2 linked regions of the Prochlorococcus marinus str. MIT 9312 genome follow. The protein of the gene in region 1 binds, or shares a complex with, the protein of each later gene. Links are inferred from orthologs where the notes say so. Each region holds a gene or a part of one and is shown on either strand. Other genes may lie near its edges.

The links.
Region 2: the proteins of uvrA (region 1) and mfd are in contact, whole or in part, in a crystal structure (PDB 4DFC), measured with the Escherichia coli proteins. The link is inferred for Prochlorococcus marinus str. MIT 9312 from one-to-one orthologs.

Annotation. Positions count from the first base shown.
Region 1 is NC_007577.1:1,699,544-1,707,640, forward strand. The notes cover bases 1,077-4,557. They hold uvrA (excinuclease ABC subunit UvrA), read right to left. Parts: upstream 4,181-4,557; coding sequence 1,277-4,180; downstream 1,077-1,276. Other genes in these bases: PMT9312_RS09310 (AAA family ATPase), read right to left, coding at 4,238-4,557. In the rest of the region: PMT9312_RS09300 (glycosyltransferase), read right to left, coding at 1-1,074; more of PMT9312_RS09310, read right to left, coding at 4,558-5,917; PMT9312_RS09315 (ABC1 kinase family protein), read left to right, coding at 5,986-7,842; PMT9312_RS09320 (alpha/beta hydrolase), read left to right, coding at 7,844-8,097. UniProt on the Escherichia coli protein: The UvrABC repair system catalyzes the recognition and processing of DNA lesions. UvrA is an ATPase and a DNA-binding protein. A damage recognition complex composed of 2 UvrA and 2 UvrB subunits scans DNA for abnormalities.
Region 2 is NC_007577.1:890,879-898,395, forward strand. Bases 1,008-5,114 are described here. They hold mfd (transcription-repair coupling factor), read left to right. Parts: upstream 1,008-1,389; coding sequence 1,390-4,914; downstream 4,915-5,114. Other genes in these bases: PMT9312_RS04915 (TerC family protein), read right to left, coding at 1,008-1,315. In the rest of the region: fmt (methionyl-tRNA formyltransferase), read left to right, coding at 1-608; more of PMT9312_RS04915, read right to left, coding at 605-1,007; PMT9312_RS04930 (DUF4335 domain-containing protein), read right to left, coding at 5,599-6,189; PMT9312_RS09470 (DUF3038 domain-containing protein), read right to left, coding at 6,191-6,730; PMT9312_RS04940 (DUF2949 domain-containing protein), read right to left, coding at 6,754-6,951; PMT9312_RS04945 (2-octaprenyl-6-methoxyphenol 4-monooxygenase), read right to left, coding at 6,957-7,517. UniProt on the Escherichia coli protein: Couples transcription and DNA repair by recognizing RNA polymerase (RNAP) stalled at DNA lesions. Mediates ATP-dependent release of RNAP and its truncated transcript from the DNA, and recruitment of nucleotide excision repair machinery to the damaged site.

The DNA of each region.
Region 1 (8,097 bases):
AAGTGTTAAACCAAAAGGCTCTGTTAAAGCTGGATTTACAAATAACCCCCCTTTACTAGCAGCCCACCTATACAAAGAAGGTATCTGACTTGGAAGATGTTTTTTTGGATAAGCTACCTTTCCATACAAATTATATTTATCAATTGTTTCGAAAATGTTATGGAATACATCTTTTTGTTGAGGGTCAAGTTTTGAAGTACTATCTCGACAACCCAAAATCAAAATTAAATTGGTTTTTCTTTTTAATTTTTCAGATCTTCCGTATGCCTCAATCAAAGAGGGGATATTTTTTCTTCGTACAGCTCTTGAAATAGTCAATAATGGAGGTTTTGTAGAATCCTTTAAAAAAGGTTGCATCATATTGTCAATTTCAGCTGTCTCTGTTGTCGAGTGAATATGGTGAAATTTTTTATGATCAACTCCTGGCGGAATTACTTTAGCTTTGTGAGTTGAAAAAGAAGAATATTGGGAATATTGATAAACTGACTCTTGTTTAGTGCTTGTTACAACAATATCTGCGGAATTTAACGCTTTTTCTTCTGCCTCAATTCTTTTACTGATGGAATAAAGCTTTTCTATTTTATTAGTTGTTAAGCCAGCATCAAGCAATTTCCTCTTTTTTTCTCTTCCTAAAGAATGACCAGTAAAAATAAGTGGAACTTTTAAGGATTTACTTAATTTAACGCCTACATATCCAGCATCTGCATAATGTGCATGTATAAAATTAGGCTTTTTATTTTTTTTATAGTAAGAAATAAGGCTTTCAGTTAAATGATCTAAATAAGGCCAAAGCAATTCCTTTCTTAAATATTTATTAGGTCCAAATTTAAATCTTAAAATTCTAACTCCAGGCTCTACAAATTCTTCTTCTTGCGAATATTGATCGTCAACTTTAGAGTCTTTTATTAAACGAGTGACTAAATCTACTTGGTCAACATCAGAAGTATTAGCCAAACTTTTAACTAACTCTAAAACGTATTGTGTTTGACCTCCTGTATCTGCATCTCTCCCTAATTCAAGATTTTTAGAGCGTATAAGACCATGTAAATGTAAATATAAAAATTTAAACCTCATTCAGCAAATCCTCAGATAAATCGCTTTTAATACAAATAAGCTGAATTTCCAAAGGAAATATTAAGAAAGCATTATGATTTTAATTTTTTTTTAATCCAAAAGTTTATGAAAAAGCAGTTATAGAAAGATATTATACCTCGTTAAAAAAGAATTTTATTTTACTCAAATAATTAAAAATACAAAGAAATACAACAAAGGTTTTTTATTTGAGAACTTTTTTAAGATATTTTGCTGTATGGCTTTTGGGATGTTTCGCTACATCTTCAGGAATACCTTCTGCAATAATTTCGCCACCTTTATCTCCTCCATCAGGTCCTAAATCAATGATCCAATCAGAACATCTAATTACATCTAAATTGTGTTCGATAACAATTACAGAATTCCCTTTATCTACCAAACGTTGTATCACATCCATTAATTTATGAACATCATAAAAACTTAAACCTGTAGTTGGTTCATCAATTAAATACAGAGTTTTTCCAGTAGCCCTTTTAGATAATTCTGTAGCTAACTTAACTCTTTGAGCCTCTCCGCCAGATAATGTAGGGGCAGGTTGGCCTAATTTGACATATCCTAAGCCGACATCCACAAGTGTAGATAATCTATCAGAAGCTTGAGGTATGGCAGAAAAAGTTTCTGCAGCTTGTTCAACAGTCATCTCTAAAACATCAGATATATTAAAGCCTTTATATTTAACTTGAAGAGTTTCCCTATTAAACCTAGCTCCTTTGCACACTTCGCATTGAACATACACATCAGGTAGGAAATTCATTTCGATAACATTAACTCCCTGACCTTTACACGCTTCGCATCTTCCTCCTTTCACATTAAAACTAAACTGACCAGCCTGATAACCCCTGGCTTTGGCTTCCACTGTGGCGGTAAATATCTGCCTTATAGGGTCAAAAGCACCTGTATAGGTGGCAGGGTTTGATCTTGGTGTTCTTCCTATTGGAGATTGATCAATAACGATAACTTTATCAATTGCCTTTATACCCTTTAACTCTTCTACCCCTTTAGGAAAAGGAACTTTTAATCCTAGAGAATGACACAAGGCAGGGTGAAGTAATTCATTTATTAAGGTACTTTTCCCACTACCGCTAACACCAGTTACAGAAACTAATCTTCCTAAAGGAAATTCTACCGATACATTTTTTAAATTATTTTTAGAACAATTATTTAAAATTAAACTTTTTTTAATAGATGATCTACGTTTTTTTGGAGTAGGAATCGACTTCCTACCACTAAGATAAGCCCCAGTTATTGACCTCTCTGATTTTAAGACATCTTGATATGATCCCTTAGCAATAATTTCCCCACCATAAATACCTGCCCCTGGGCCAATATCTACTAAATAATCTGCAGATTTCATAGTATCTTCGTCATGTTCAACAACAACTAAAGTATTTCCTAAGTCTCTTAAGCTTTTTAATGTTTCTAATAATCTGTCATTGTCTCTCTGATGTAACCCAATACTTGGTTCATCTAATACATATAGAACACCAGTAAGACCTGCGCCTATTTGAGTAGCTAATCTGATACGCTGAGCTTCTCCGCCAGACAAAGTCATAGCTGGTCTATCTAAAGTTAAATAATCTAGACCAACATTAATTAAAAACTTCAAACGTAAACGAATCTCTTTTAAAACCAATTCACCTATCTGCTTTTGTTTTTCTGATAAAGATATATTTTCCTTCTGAGTCTTCCCTACTCCCATTATGCGCTCAACGTGAGTTAGGGTTTCAGAAACGCTTACAGAAGTTAAGTCAGTAATATTGTATGGACCAATTTTAACGGCCAAAGCCTCAGGTCTTAGTCTTTTTCCAGAACATGTCTTACAAGGAACTAATTCTAGATACTTTTCTAATTTTTGTTTAACTGATTCTCCATTAGCTTCATTCAACTGCCTTTCTAATATTGGTAAAATACCCTCAAAAGGTCTTTCAAAACCACTAGCAGTTTTAAAACGACTATCAGCTTGAATTAATATCGGTTTATCTGATCCCAAAAGTAGAACTTTTTTTTGCAAATCACTTAAATCTTTCCAAGGAGTTTTCAATTCAAAACCATAAGCTTGTCCTACAGAATAAAGTAAAGAGAAGTAATAAGTATTATCTTTTTCACTCCAAGGCGCTATTGCAGCATAAACAGGTAATGTTTTATCTGGTATAACTCTATCAGCAGTAAATTTTTTTAAATAACCAATCCCATGACAGTCTGGACAGGCCCCATATGGGCTGTTAAAGGAAAATAATCTAGGAGAAAGTTCCTCGACAATAGAACCATGAACTGGACAGGCATAATTTTCTGAGTAAAGTTTTTCTCTCTCTAAGTTAGGAGGTAAGTTTTCTCCTTTTTTTGGAACAACTTCTACTATTGCCAAACCATCGCCTCTTTTAAGACAAGTTTGTAGAGAATCATTCAATCTTTCTTGTATTCCTTCTCTTGCAATTAATCTATCAACTACTACCTCAATATTATGAATTTGATTTTTATCTAATTCAATACTATCAGCAAGTTCTCTTACCTCGTCGTTGATTCTTACCCTAGCGAAGCCCTCAGCAGCTAATCCACTTATTAATTTTGTATGTGTTCCTTTTTTACCTCTTACAACAGGGGCCAACAATTGATACCTCGTTCCTTCTGGCAATAGAAGAATTTGATCAACCATTTCATCAATTGTTTGAGGCGCAATTGGAATCCCACAGTGATGACAATGCGGCTCACCAGCGCGACCAAACAACAATCTTAGATAATCTTGTATCTCTGTTACTGTTCCAACTGTTGATCGAGGATTATGACTTGTAGATTTTTGATCAATTGAAATAGCAGGTGATAAGCCCTCAATATTATCAACATCAGGTTTATCTACTTGTCCCAAAAATTGCCTTGCGTATGCAGAAAGACTCTCAACATATCTTCTTTGACCTTCAGCAAAAATCGTATCAAAAGCTAAAGAACTTTTACCGCTTCCACTAACACCTGTAAAAACTATAAATTTATTTCTAGGTAGAGAAAGGTCAATATTTTTTAAATTATGCTGACGAGCTCCCCTAATATTAATTGAGTTGTCTTCTTCAAAACTATTATCAATTTTATTAACCATACTTACTTAAATCTAATTTATGATTAAAAAAACTATTATAGTAGAATTTTTTCTATTTTATGCAGCTGCTTGGTCTAAAAGTCTAGAAGCATAATCATTTACTTCAGCAGAAGCACCACCAATAAGTTCTATTAATTCATGTTGTCGTTGTTTTTTTGTAGTTAGTTTTGATATTGAAGTATAAGTTATTCCATCCATTACGTTTTTATTAACTTTAAAATGAGCTAATCCTCGAGCAGCTAAGAAAGGCTGATGTGTAATACATAAAACCTGTTGGCCTTTAGAAATTTCTTTTATTAGCTCAACCAAAGAAAATAAGGATTTACCACTTAAACCGTTATCAATTTCATCTAAAAAGAAAGTATTTGGTTTTTTAGAAATACTAGATTTAATAGCTAATAAGAATCTTGACATTTCTCCACCAGAAATAACATTTGATAATGGAGCAAGCTTCTGATCAGGATTAGCCGAAAACAAAAAATTTATATTATCAATTCCATCCCCAGAGGGCTTACATTCGGAAAATTGAATAGAAAAATTTGCATTTTCTAATCCTAGATTTCTTAAAATGGAGATTACTGAATCTTGTAACTGTTTGGCAACTTTTTTTCTTTCAGAAGATTGATTAAGAAATAAAGAATTTAATTTACTTTGTAAATTTTCAATTTGATTTTCAATATTACGAATCTCATTATCTTTATCGTTTTTTAGAAAGTGTGTCCTTAATTGATCTCGCTTTTCAATTAATTGAGGTAGGGCTAATGAAAAAGTTCTTTCCAAGTTTTTTAAAAAAAATAATCTTTGTTGTATTTCTGAAAGATTAGATTCATGATTATCTATGTCTTGTATATATGAATTTAGAGCAAAAATGAGATCTTCAACATAAGTTTGGATATCTAATAACTTATCTCTAAACTTTTGAATTTTTAAATCAAAATCTGATGTTCTGTTTAAATTTTTGATTGATTGATTTATCAAAAAAGCGACTGATGGTTCATCATGGCTAAAATTATTTAAGTTATCTAAACATGATTGAATTGAATGATTTATTTCGAGATTATTTACAAGTTTATTTTCTAGTGACTCTAATTCTAAGATTTCCTCACTGGAATTTAAGTTAGCTTCCTCTAAACTCTTCAACATTTGTTTAATTACTAAATTGTTTTCATCTTGCTTCCTAGAAGATTCTATTTTTTCATTCATTAATCCTTTTAAAAACTGACTTTCCCCCCATATTTTTTTAATCTTTGCACTAGTATCTCTAAATTCATGCGAACATAAATCATCAATAATTAATCTTCTCTTATCTTGAGTATGAAATATAAAAGTATCTGATTGACCTGCAAAATCTATTAATAATCCTCCAAGTTCTTCTAACGATTTTTTGTTAATTGATAAATTGTTAAGGCTATATTTGGATAAAACTTTATTATTTTTTCTATAAGATATTCTTTTGATATTTAGTACTGAAGAACTGCTTTGAAAACCATTACTAATTAACCAGTTATTAATGTGAAAAGAAGAAGAAAATTTTGCCTCGATAGCACAATGATCTTTTCCTGGACGTATTAAGTGCTTTAAAGGTATATTGGTTCCACCAAATAAAACATTTAAGGAATCTAAAACAAGTGATTTTCCTGAACCAGAATCCCCAGTAATGATGTTCAAACCTTTTTCAAAATTAATTTCTATAATTTCTATTAAGGCTATATTTTTTATTTTTAATTGTATTAGCATGATAAATCTTCCATATAAAAAAATTAACTTCTTTTTTAAAAAAATAAAGGTATTAAATATATAAAGTTATGAAAGAAGATTTTACTGATTTTATTGAAGTATCTGGACTGTTGGATTATGATCCAGATACAATATCTAAAATTTACAAAAAAAACCCTAAAAGACTTTTAAAAAGACTTTGGCAAACACTTATACCTATTTTTGCTTATATATTTTCTGTAGGGTGGGATAAATTAACTGGTAAATTAAATAATAATGAAACTGCAAGATTTAGGGCAAAAGAATTAACAAATTTATTAGTAGAACTTGGGCCAGCATTTGTTAAAGCAGGTCAAGCTTTATCAACAAGGCCAGATATAATTCCAGGGATTCTTCTTGAAGAATTATCTAACTTGCAAGATCAACTACCAGGATTTAATGGTGATAAGGCTATGGAATTAATAGAAGAAGATTTAGGATCCAAAATAGATGAAATTTTTTTAGCAATTGATAAAGAACCAATTTCTGCTGCTTCTCTAGGTCAAGTGCATAAAGGTAAACTAAAGAATGAAGAAATTGTTGCAGTTAAAGTGCAACGACCAGGTTTAAGAGAACAGATTACTTTAGACCTTTACATAGTAAGAAATATTGCCTATTGGCTAAAAAACAATATTGGATTAATAAGAAGTGATCTCGTGGCATTGATTGATGAATTAGGCAAGAGAGTTTTTGAAGAGATGGATTACTTAAACGAAGCTGAAAATGCAGAAAAGTTTAGAAATATGCATAAACATAACCAAATGATTGCCGTGCCAAAAATTTATAAAGAAATAACATCAAGAAGAGTTTTAACAATGGAATGGATCGAAGGTACAAAATTAACTAATTTAGAAGATGTAAAAAAATTAGGAATCGATCCTGACAAGATGATAGATATAGGCGTGCAGTGCAGCTTAGAACAGCTTTTAGAACATGGTTTTTTTCACGCTGACCCTCATCCAGGAAATTTATTAGCCTTGAAAGATGGCAGATTATGTTATTTAGATTTTGGAATGATGAGCGAAGTATCTAGAGACTCTAGGTCTGGTTTAATACAAGCAGTTGTACATTTAGTAAATAAAAACTTCGATAAATTATCTCAAGATTTTGTAAAATTAGGATTTTTATCCGAAGAAGTTAATCTTGAACCAATAGTTCCCGCATTTCAGGATATTTTCATTAATGCAGTTGAACAAGGAGTTTCAAAAATGGATTTCAAGAGCGTTACAGACGACATGTCTGGTGTTATGTATAAATTCCCATTCAGATTACCCCCATACTATGCGCTTATAATCAGGTCATTACTGACATTAGAAGGTATTGCATTAAGCGTCGACCCAAATTTTAAAATATTAGGTGCAGCTTATCCATATTTTGCGAGAAGATTGATGGAAGATCCTGACCCACAATTAAGAGAAAGTTTGAAAGAAATGCTTTTTGATGATAAAAAATTTAAATGGGACCGCTTAGAAGATCTTCTTTCTAACGCTGCAAAGCAAACAAATCTTGATTTAGAAAAGCTTTTAGATGAAGTCATCAATCTTCTCTTTTCACCAAAAGGAGGGTTTCTAAGAAATGAAATAATTGAAGGCCTAACAAATCAAATAGATTTAATAAGTCTTAAACTACTGAAAAATTTAAATCACTATCTTCCTAACTCAATTAAATTAAATATGACTGATGAAAATAACAACTTAAGTGACCTTATAATGTATGTAACACCATTAAGAAACTTTTTAGAGATTTTACAGAAAGTACCAGGATATTCTATTGATATTTTTCTAAAAAGAGTTCCTCGACTTATTAACGAGCCTTATACAAAAGAAATGGGTATAAAAATTGCAAAAAAAGTAACCGAAAAAGGAGTAGTTAGACTCGTAAAGATTGCCGCTGGAGCAAATATCTAATATGAACTTTAATAAAATTATAATAATAAAATTATTTTTTATTATTATAAATTTTCAATTTCTTTTTAATATTCCAAAAGCTAATGCTGCTGAAGAAATTAAAATTATATACAGCATTTTTTCTAGAACAATTAAAGTAAATTCATTAAAAACTTTTGCTCAAGAAGGTGAATCAACAAAAAAATTAAGAAGAATTTTAAGAGCAACTAGATCTACAGACAAAGAAATTAGATCAGTATTAAATAAAGATTTTGA
Region 2 (7,517 bases), 810 kb from region 1 along the record:
AAGGTGATGAATTTACTGGAGTAGGAATTATGAAAATGAATGAGGGACTAGATACTGGCGACTTATTGTTGGAAGAAAAAATTAAAATCGATAATAACGATAATTTAATTACACTTACGGAAAAACTTAGTATTTTATCTGCAAAATTATTTTTAAATGCTACATCTTTACTCGAAGAAAATATTAATAAAAATACTAATTATCAATTAACAAAACAAAATACTCTTGGAAGAGAAATTACTTACGCAAGAATGATTGAAAAATCTGACTATAAAGTGGATTGGGGTAATGAGGCAATTAAAATTTCTCGAAAAATAAAAGCATTATACCCACGAGCAAATACAACTTTTAGAGGGAAGAACCTAAAAATAATCAAAATTAAAGTTTTAAGTAGTGATGAAATTAATAATGAAAAATACTGTTTAATGAGCAATTATTCAAAACCAGGAATTATTCTTGCTGTCTTAGAAAATGAAGGAATAATAATTTCAACTAAAACTGATCCGATTATTTTGTTAGAAGCAAAACTTGAAGGCAAAAACATATCTAGCAAAAAACAATTAATACAACAGTTAAAGCCATCATTAGGTGAATATCTCTCAAATTAAGTTTTTGATTCTTTTTTAGAGAATCCCCAAATGAAAGCAAAAAGAATCAAAATATAAAAATAATAGTCGGGAAGAATAGATTCTTTAATTAACGTATTTAGTAAAAGTTTAATCCCAACAATTAAAATTGCTACGTAACCAGCTGTTTCTAATCTAGAAAATATATCTAGAAGTTTTAGAAAAATCCCCGATGTAAATCTTAAGGCTAATACCCCAATTACAGCTCCAAATATTATTAATATGTATTGATCACTGATAGCTACTGCAGTAGTGATACTGTCTATGGAAAATGCAAAATCAGTAATTGAGAGAAGTGCTACAACCCTTAAGAACCTAAAATTATTTTTATTATTGTCTGTACCATTTTCAGCGTTTTCTATTTCAGAATTATAAAAAACATTAGAGAAGAATAAATATATTAAATAAAAACCAGCAAAAACCCTAATAAAAATAAACTTGAGAAGAAAATTAGATAGTATTATGAGAATAATTCTAAATAATAAAGATATTGTTATACCAATATTTAAGGCTCTTGACCTTAATTCCGAACTCTCGAGAGATTTAGTAAGAGAAGCTAGTGCGATAGCATTATCAGCTGATAATAATAATTCTAGTGCAATTAATATTGGTAAAAGTGTAAAGATTTCGTACCAACTATCTACCTGATCTAGTGTTGGTATAAAAGAATTTATTGCGGCTGAATCCATCAAATATTATTCACAATCAATAAAAAATCTAATATAATATATCCGATATTAGTAAACAAGATTGATAACTATAAATGAATTTAAATACTTTAGTTAATTATATTTCAAACTCACAAATTACTTCTGAATTAATAAAAAAAATTTCAAAAAATAAAGAATTAAATATTGTTGGCTCAAGTAGATATGCAAAATCAATAATCCTAAATAGCATAGCAAAAAAAGAATATAAAAATATATTATTAATTTGTCCTAATACAGAAATTGCCTACAAATGGATTGGTTATTTTGAAAGTATAAATGATAAAGCTGTTTTATATTATCCACCAACAGAGCATCTGCCATACGCATCAATTAATAAATCCAAAGAGATTGAATTTACTCAGCTTACTGTTTTATCTAAATTAATAAAAAAAGAGAAAAAAGAACTTAATATTGTTATATCAACAGAGAGATCACTACAACCTCATCTAATAAATAAAAATTTATTAACTGAAAACAAGTTAGCTTTGCAAAAAGGTGTTCAAATTGAGCTTCAAGATTTAGCAAATAAACTTACGTTGCTGGGTTATACAAAGGAAAATATTACTTCTACAGAAGGATACTGGAGTAGAAGAGGGGAAATAATAGATATTTATCCTGTCAATAATGAGTTTCCTATAAGATTAGAATTTTTTGATAATGTAATTGAGAAAATAAGAGAATATGATCCACATACACAAAAAACATTAGAAAATATCAATAATATTGAAATAATACATGCTGGATTTGGTTTACTAATAAAAGATAAGTTAAAAAATTTATCTAAAAATCATATTTTTAATTCAGAAGATGTAAATAAAAATAACCTTGATCGTTATTTAGGAATAATTGAAAAAAAGCCCTCAAATATAATAGATTTCATAGATAAGGAAACAATTCTTGTAATTGATGAATTAGAAGATTGTAAAAAATTTACGAATAATTGGTATATAGATTCAGAAATTAATTTTGATAATTTTGCGAATGAATTAAATGAAAACCTTAAAAATAATAATATAAATCTAAAGGCTAAGCCTAATTTGCATCTAAAGTTTGACGAAATATTAAATTCACTGGGAAATTTTAATTTAATAAAGTTGTATGAATTTGAATCTAAAGCCAATATTCATAATAGGTTTTTATTAAACGATAAGAGATTAAATTCATACTCAAAAAATATAGGAAAATTAGCCAAAGATATAAACAAAAATATAAAAAATAAAGAAAAAGTATGGATCTTATCGGCACAGCCATTGAGAACTAAGACTTTACTTTTTGAGCACGAATGTAATACAAACTTCTTAAACAATCCTAATGATATTGATGAAGCATTTAAATCAATTAATAATTCAACTCCTTTAATAATAAAAAATAAGAACAATTATGAAATCGAGGGTTTTTATCTTCCAATTTGGAAAGTTGTCCTTATAACAGATAAAGAATTATTTTCACAACAATATCTTTTTAATAATGTATTCATAAGAAGAAAAAAAAGAAGTGTAAATTCAAATATAAATGTGAATAAGATTAGTCCAGGTGATTTTATCGTTCATAAAAATCATGGAATAGGAAAATTTTTAAAAATAGAAAAAATCAATATAACTGGAGATTCAAGAGATTATTTAGTCATTCAGTATCAAGATGGGAAGATAAGTGTGGCCGCTGATCAATTAGGTAGTGTTAACAGATATAGATCTAGTGGAAAAATAAAGCCAAAAATAAATAAATTAGGAGGGACCGAATGGGAAAGAATAAAAGATAAAAACAAGAAACAAATCAAAAAAGTTGCTGTCGATATCCTAAAACTTTATGCAAAGAGAGAAAAATTAAAGGGGCACATATACCCAGAAGATGGTCCTTGGCAAGATGAATTAGAGGAATCATTCCCTTATCAACCAACACCAGATCAAATTACTGCTGTAAAAGAAATAAAATCTGATATGGAAAGCGATAAGCCAATGGACAGGTTAGTTTGTGGAGATGTAGGATTTGGCAAAACAGAGGTCGCTGTTCGGGCAATTTTTAAGGCTATTACATCAGGCAAGCAGGTTATATTACTAGCACCTACAACAATATTAGCTCAGCAACATTGGAGAACAATAAATAATAGATTTTCACCTTACCCAATAAAAGTATCATTACTCAATAGATTCAAAACCGTTAATGAGAGAAAAGAAATCTATGCAGGATTAAAAAATAACAAAATTGATTTAGTAGTAGCAACGCACCAAATTTTAGGGAAAGAAATTGAAATAAAAAACTTAGGGTTACTTGTTATTGATGAAGAACAACGATTTGGAGTAAGGCAAAAGGAGAAAATTAAAAAAATTAAAACTAACATAGACGTTTTAACTCTCTCGGCAACTCCAATTCCAAGAACTCTTTATATGAGCTTATCTGGACTGAGACAAATGAGCTTACTAAATACTCCTCCTCCATCAAGAAGATCAATAAAAACCTATTTATCTGAAATAGATATGGATGTTATAAGAACTGCTATTAACCAAGAACTTGATAGGGGAGGTCAAATATTTTATGTTCTTCCAAGAATTTCAGATATTGATCAAGCAGTAAACAAATTAAAAAATATGTTTCCGAACTTAAAATTTATTATTGCTCATGGACAAATGAACGAAACAGAGCTTGAAAATAGCATGATTTCCTTTAATAATGGAGAAGTAGATCTCATGATATGTACAACGATAATTGAAAGTGGATTAGACATCCCGAAGGTAAATACAATAATTATTGAAGATTCTCATAAATTTGGACTTTCACAACTTTATCAATTAAGAGGAAGAGTTGGTAGAAGTGGTATACAAGCACACGCTTGGTTATTTTATCCCAATTTAAATAAAATCAATGATTCTGCAAAACAAAGATTGAAAGCGATAAAGGATTTTTCGGAACTAGGAAGTGGTTACCAACTTGCAATGAAAGATATGGAAATAAGAGGTGTTGGAAGTTTATTAGGAGAAGAACAAAGTGGAAAGGTTAATGCTATTGGATATGATTTGTACATTGAAATGCTCCACGAAGCTATTTCAGAAATTAGTGGACAAGAAATACCAGAAGTTAGTGACACACAAATTGATCTGCAAATTAATGCTTTTATACCTGCAACATGGATATTAAACAGGGAAGAAAAACTTGATGCTTACAAATCTGCGACTGAATGCTCTAACAATAAAGAATTAACTGAATTAGCTAAAGACTGGATTAATAGATATGGAACATTGCCCAAACCTGTTGAGTCATTAATTATGTTGATGAAACTAAAATTAATTGCTAAAAAATGCGGTTTTAACAAAATAAAACTTAAAAAGCCTAACATTATTATTGAAACAAAATTAAGAAAATCTACTTTTAAAATACTTAAAAATTCATTACCTAATAGTGTTCAAAATAAATTTAATTTTAATGAAGGGGAGCTATGCTCCTTTATAACCATAAGAGGTTTAGGAGTTACTGACATTCAAAATCAAATTGATCAATTAATGTATTGGTTTGGGTTATTTATTGAAGAAATAAATAATTTTGAAAAAGACCTAAATATTAAAAAAGAAAAAATTATTAAATAATTATTTAAAATCCGCGAATAACTTTAATTTTCGTTAGGTTTATAAAAATTTTTTTATTAAATGGGTGAATATATAGACGTCGGAATTCAAAATTCGATTTTACCCTTAACAATAATTCTGTCATCACTTGTGCTTGGAATTTACGCGCTTTTAGGTGTCGAAACAGAAAATGATGATGATGACTCGGATTCAGGAAGTGGTGGCTTAATGCAACCAATCTGAAATTTATTTATAAGTTAATTGTTTTGACTTTCTATTAAAAACCTTAAATAATCTATTAAAAGATCCCATTAATAAAATCAAAGCACTAAACGAAGAAACAATAATAAAAATCACCAAAGATATCTCATAGAGATTTGAAAAGAGATCAATTATTAATGTAAAAGATTTATTAAAATTTGCAGGTAGATTTTGTAGCAGCAAATTTTTATTAGGAATTAAATAATTTATATAAAACAATAAAAAACTCAAAATAAACAAAAAAGCAGATTCAGAAAATAATCTTCTTTTAGATTTTCTCCTTAAACTTAATTTTTTTTTAAAAATATATTTATCAGACTTCATATTCAAATTTGGGATCTTTAAATCTGCCATATTTCAAAATTCAAAGAATTAATTAATAATTTATTTTGAAAACAAAATTAACCCATAGTATCGTTTTTATAGTTGGGATGCTACATATCTTTATTTTAGATTAATTAGTTCATTTTTTTCTTTATTTTCAGGGGGACTATAAAAATAAATAAGCGTAAATGAAAATAGAACCAAAGAACAAATTGAGAAGAACGGCGGTAAAAACATTTTTAAAAAATTAACTTTGTTGTATAACCCAAATCTAACTTTTTTAGGAATATTATTAAAATCAATAGATTTTTTTATTCTAACTTTTGATGATTCATTTAACTGGTCAAAACAATTTATGATATCGGACAACAATGAATTACCAATCTTGATAATTAATGGATTAACATCTGGCTTAGAGCTCTTAAGAACAATATTATGTATGTGGAGACTATCTGCTTTTATATCGATTAATCTGGACTCATATAATGGTATTTCATTAGTTATTAGGAGATTTGAATAAATATAAAATGCATCCATAATTTGAACTAAATGTTCAATTTTGCCTTCAATAAGTGGTTTATCAATAATGTTTAATTTCCAATCTGAAATTATTGATATTTGACCTTTATTTTCATTATTTGAGTAATCTGGTAATCCTTTTATTTCCAGACTAACTGAAGACTGATGAAATGATAATCTATTTTGCAACATATTAAAAATTAAATAGAAAATGCTTTAACTTTTCACTGCCCTCATTAGAAATACAGAGGGACAACGTTAATAAAGATTTTATAATAATTTCATCATTTTCACTTTTAGTTAAAAGCTTTTTTACTTTCATACTATTTATATTAAACCTCTCATTAATTAACTCTATAAATCTCTTATGAAAATCATTCCAAATAACTGAATTCTTTTTAGGATCTTCTTTAGATTGAAGTATCTCTCTTATGTAAGGATATAAATATTTAGACATTTCAACAGTAATTTTTATTAATGCATCATATTCCTGTGATTTAATATTGTTATTAATATAAGATTTTCTCAATGGATTATTATTCCTTAGTTTCCAAATAGTAATTTTATTTGGCAAAATGTTACTTAAGTTAAGCCTATTTGATAAAGCATAAAAAGATTGAATACCATTTAAATCTATGGTCTCTAGTATTAATAATAATAAATCAAGCTTCTCTATTGATTGTCTTGATACCTGATTCCCTTTAGTTAAAACAGTAATTGTTCTTATTAAGATATGAGTTAATTATAACAGAATTATTATTCCATTTTTTGAAATAAATGTGAATATAACTTATCAAGTTCATCAATATTTATCATTCCATAACTCCATAATAAGATAGGTAAGGGAGTCTTATTTTTTAAAGCTAATTTTAGACCAAGTTCAATAGATGACTCATCTAAACCTATTTCATTAAGTAAATAAATCAACATTCCCTTAGATACATAATTATTCATGAGTTTTATTTAATTCTTGAGTAAATAAGAGATTTAGTCATTTGATTAAGGACTAATTTTCTTATAAAAAGAAAATTATTTAAAAGTAAAAATGAAAATTTTCTTATTGGAAATAAGAATATGTTTCGATTTGCAAAAATTGATATCAAAGAGTCAGTTATGAAAATAGTAAAAATAATATCTAAAATCCTGCTTGAAAAAAACTTAAATTTAAATAAAAACAAATGCCTTTTAGTAATAGAATTTTTTTTATTAAAAAGATCAAAAACAGTATTAACATCTCTCCAACAACTATTTAGACCCTGACCTCCCACAGGATGAAATGTATGAAATGCATCACCTAAAAAAATGAATTTTTTAAAATTTAAAACTGGTAAATTCAAAGATAATGAAACAGGAAATATATTAAATTCGCCAATTATTTGATCAAATTTAAATTCATTAGGCAGGATAGTTGATAAATTATCAATCAAAAAATTCTTATCAGAATTTAACCTTTCAATAGACTTTAATGTACTTGAAGTCCAAATTACTTGATATATGTTTTTTTCTAAAGGCAATAATGC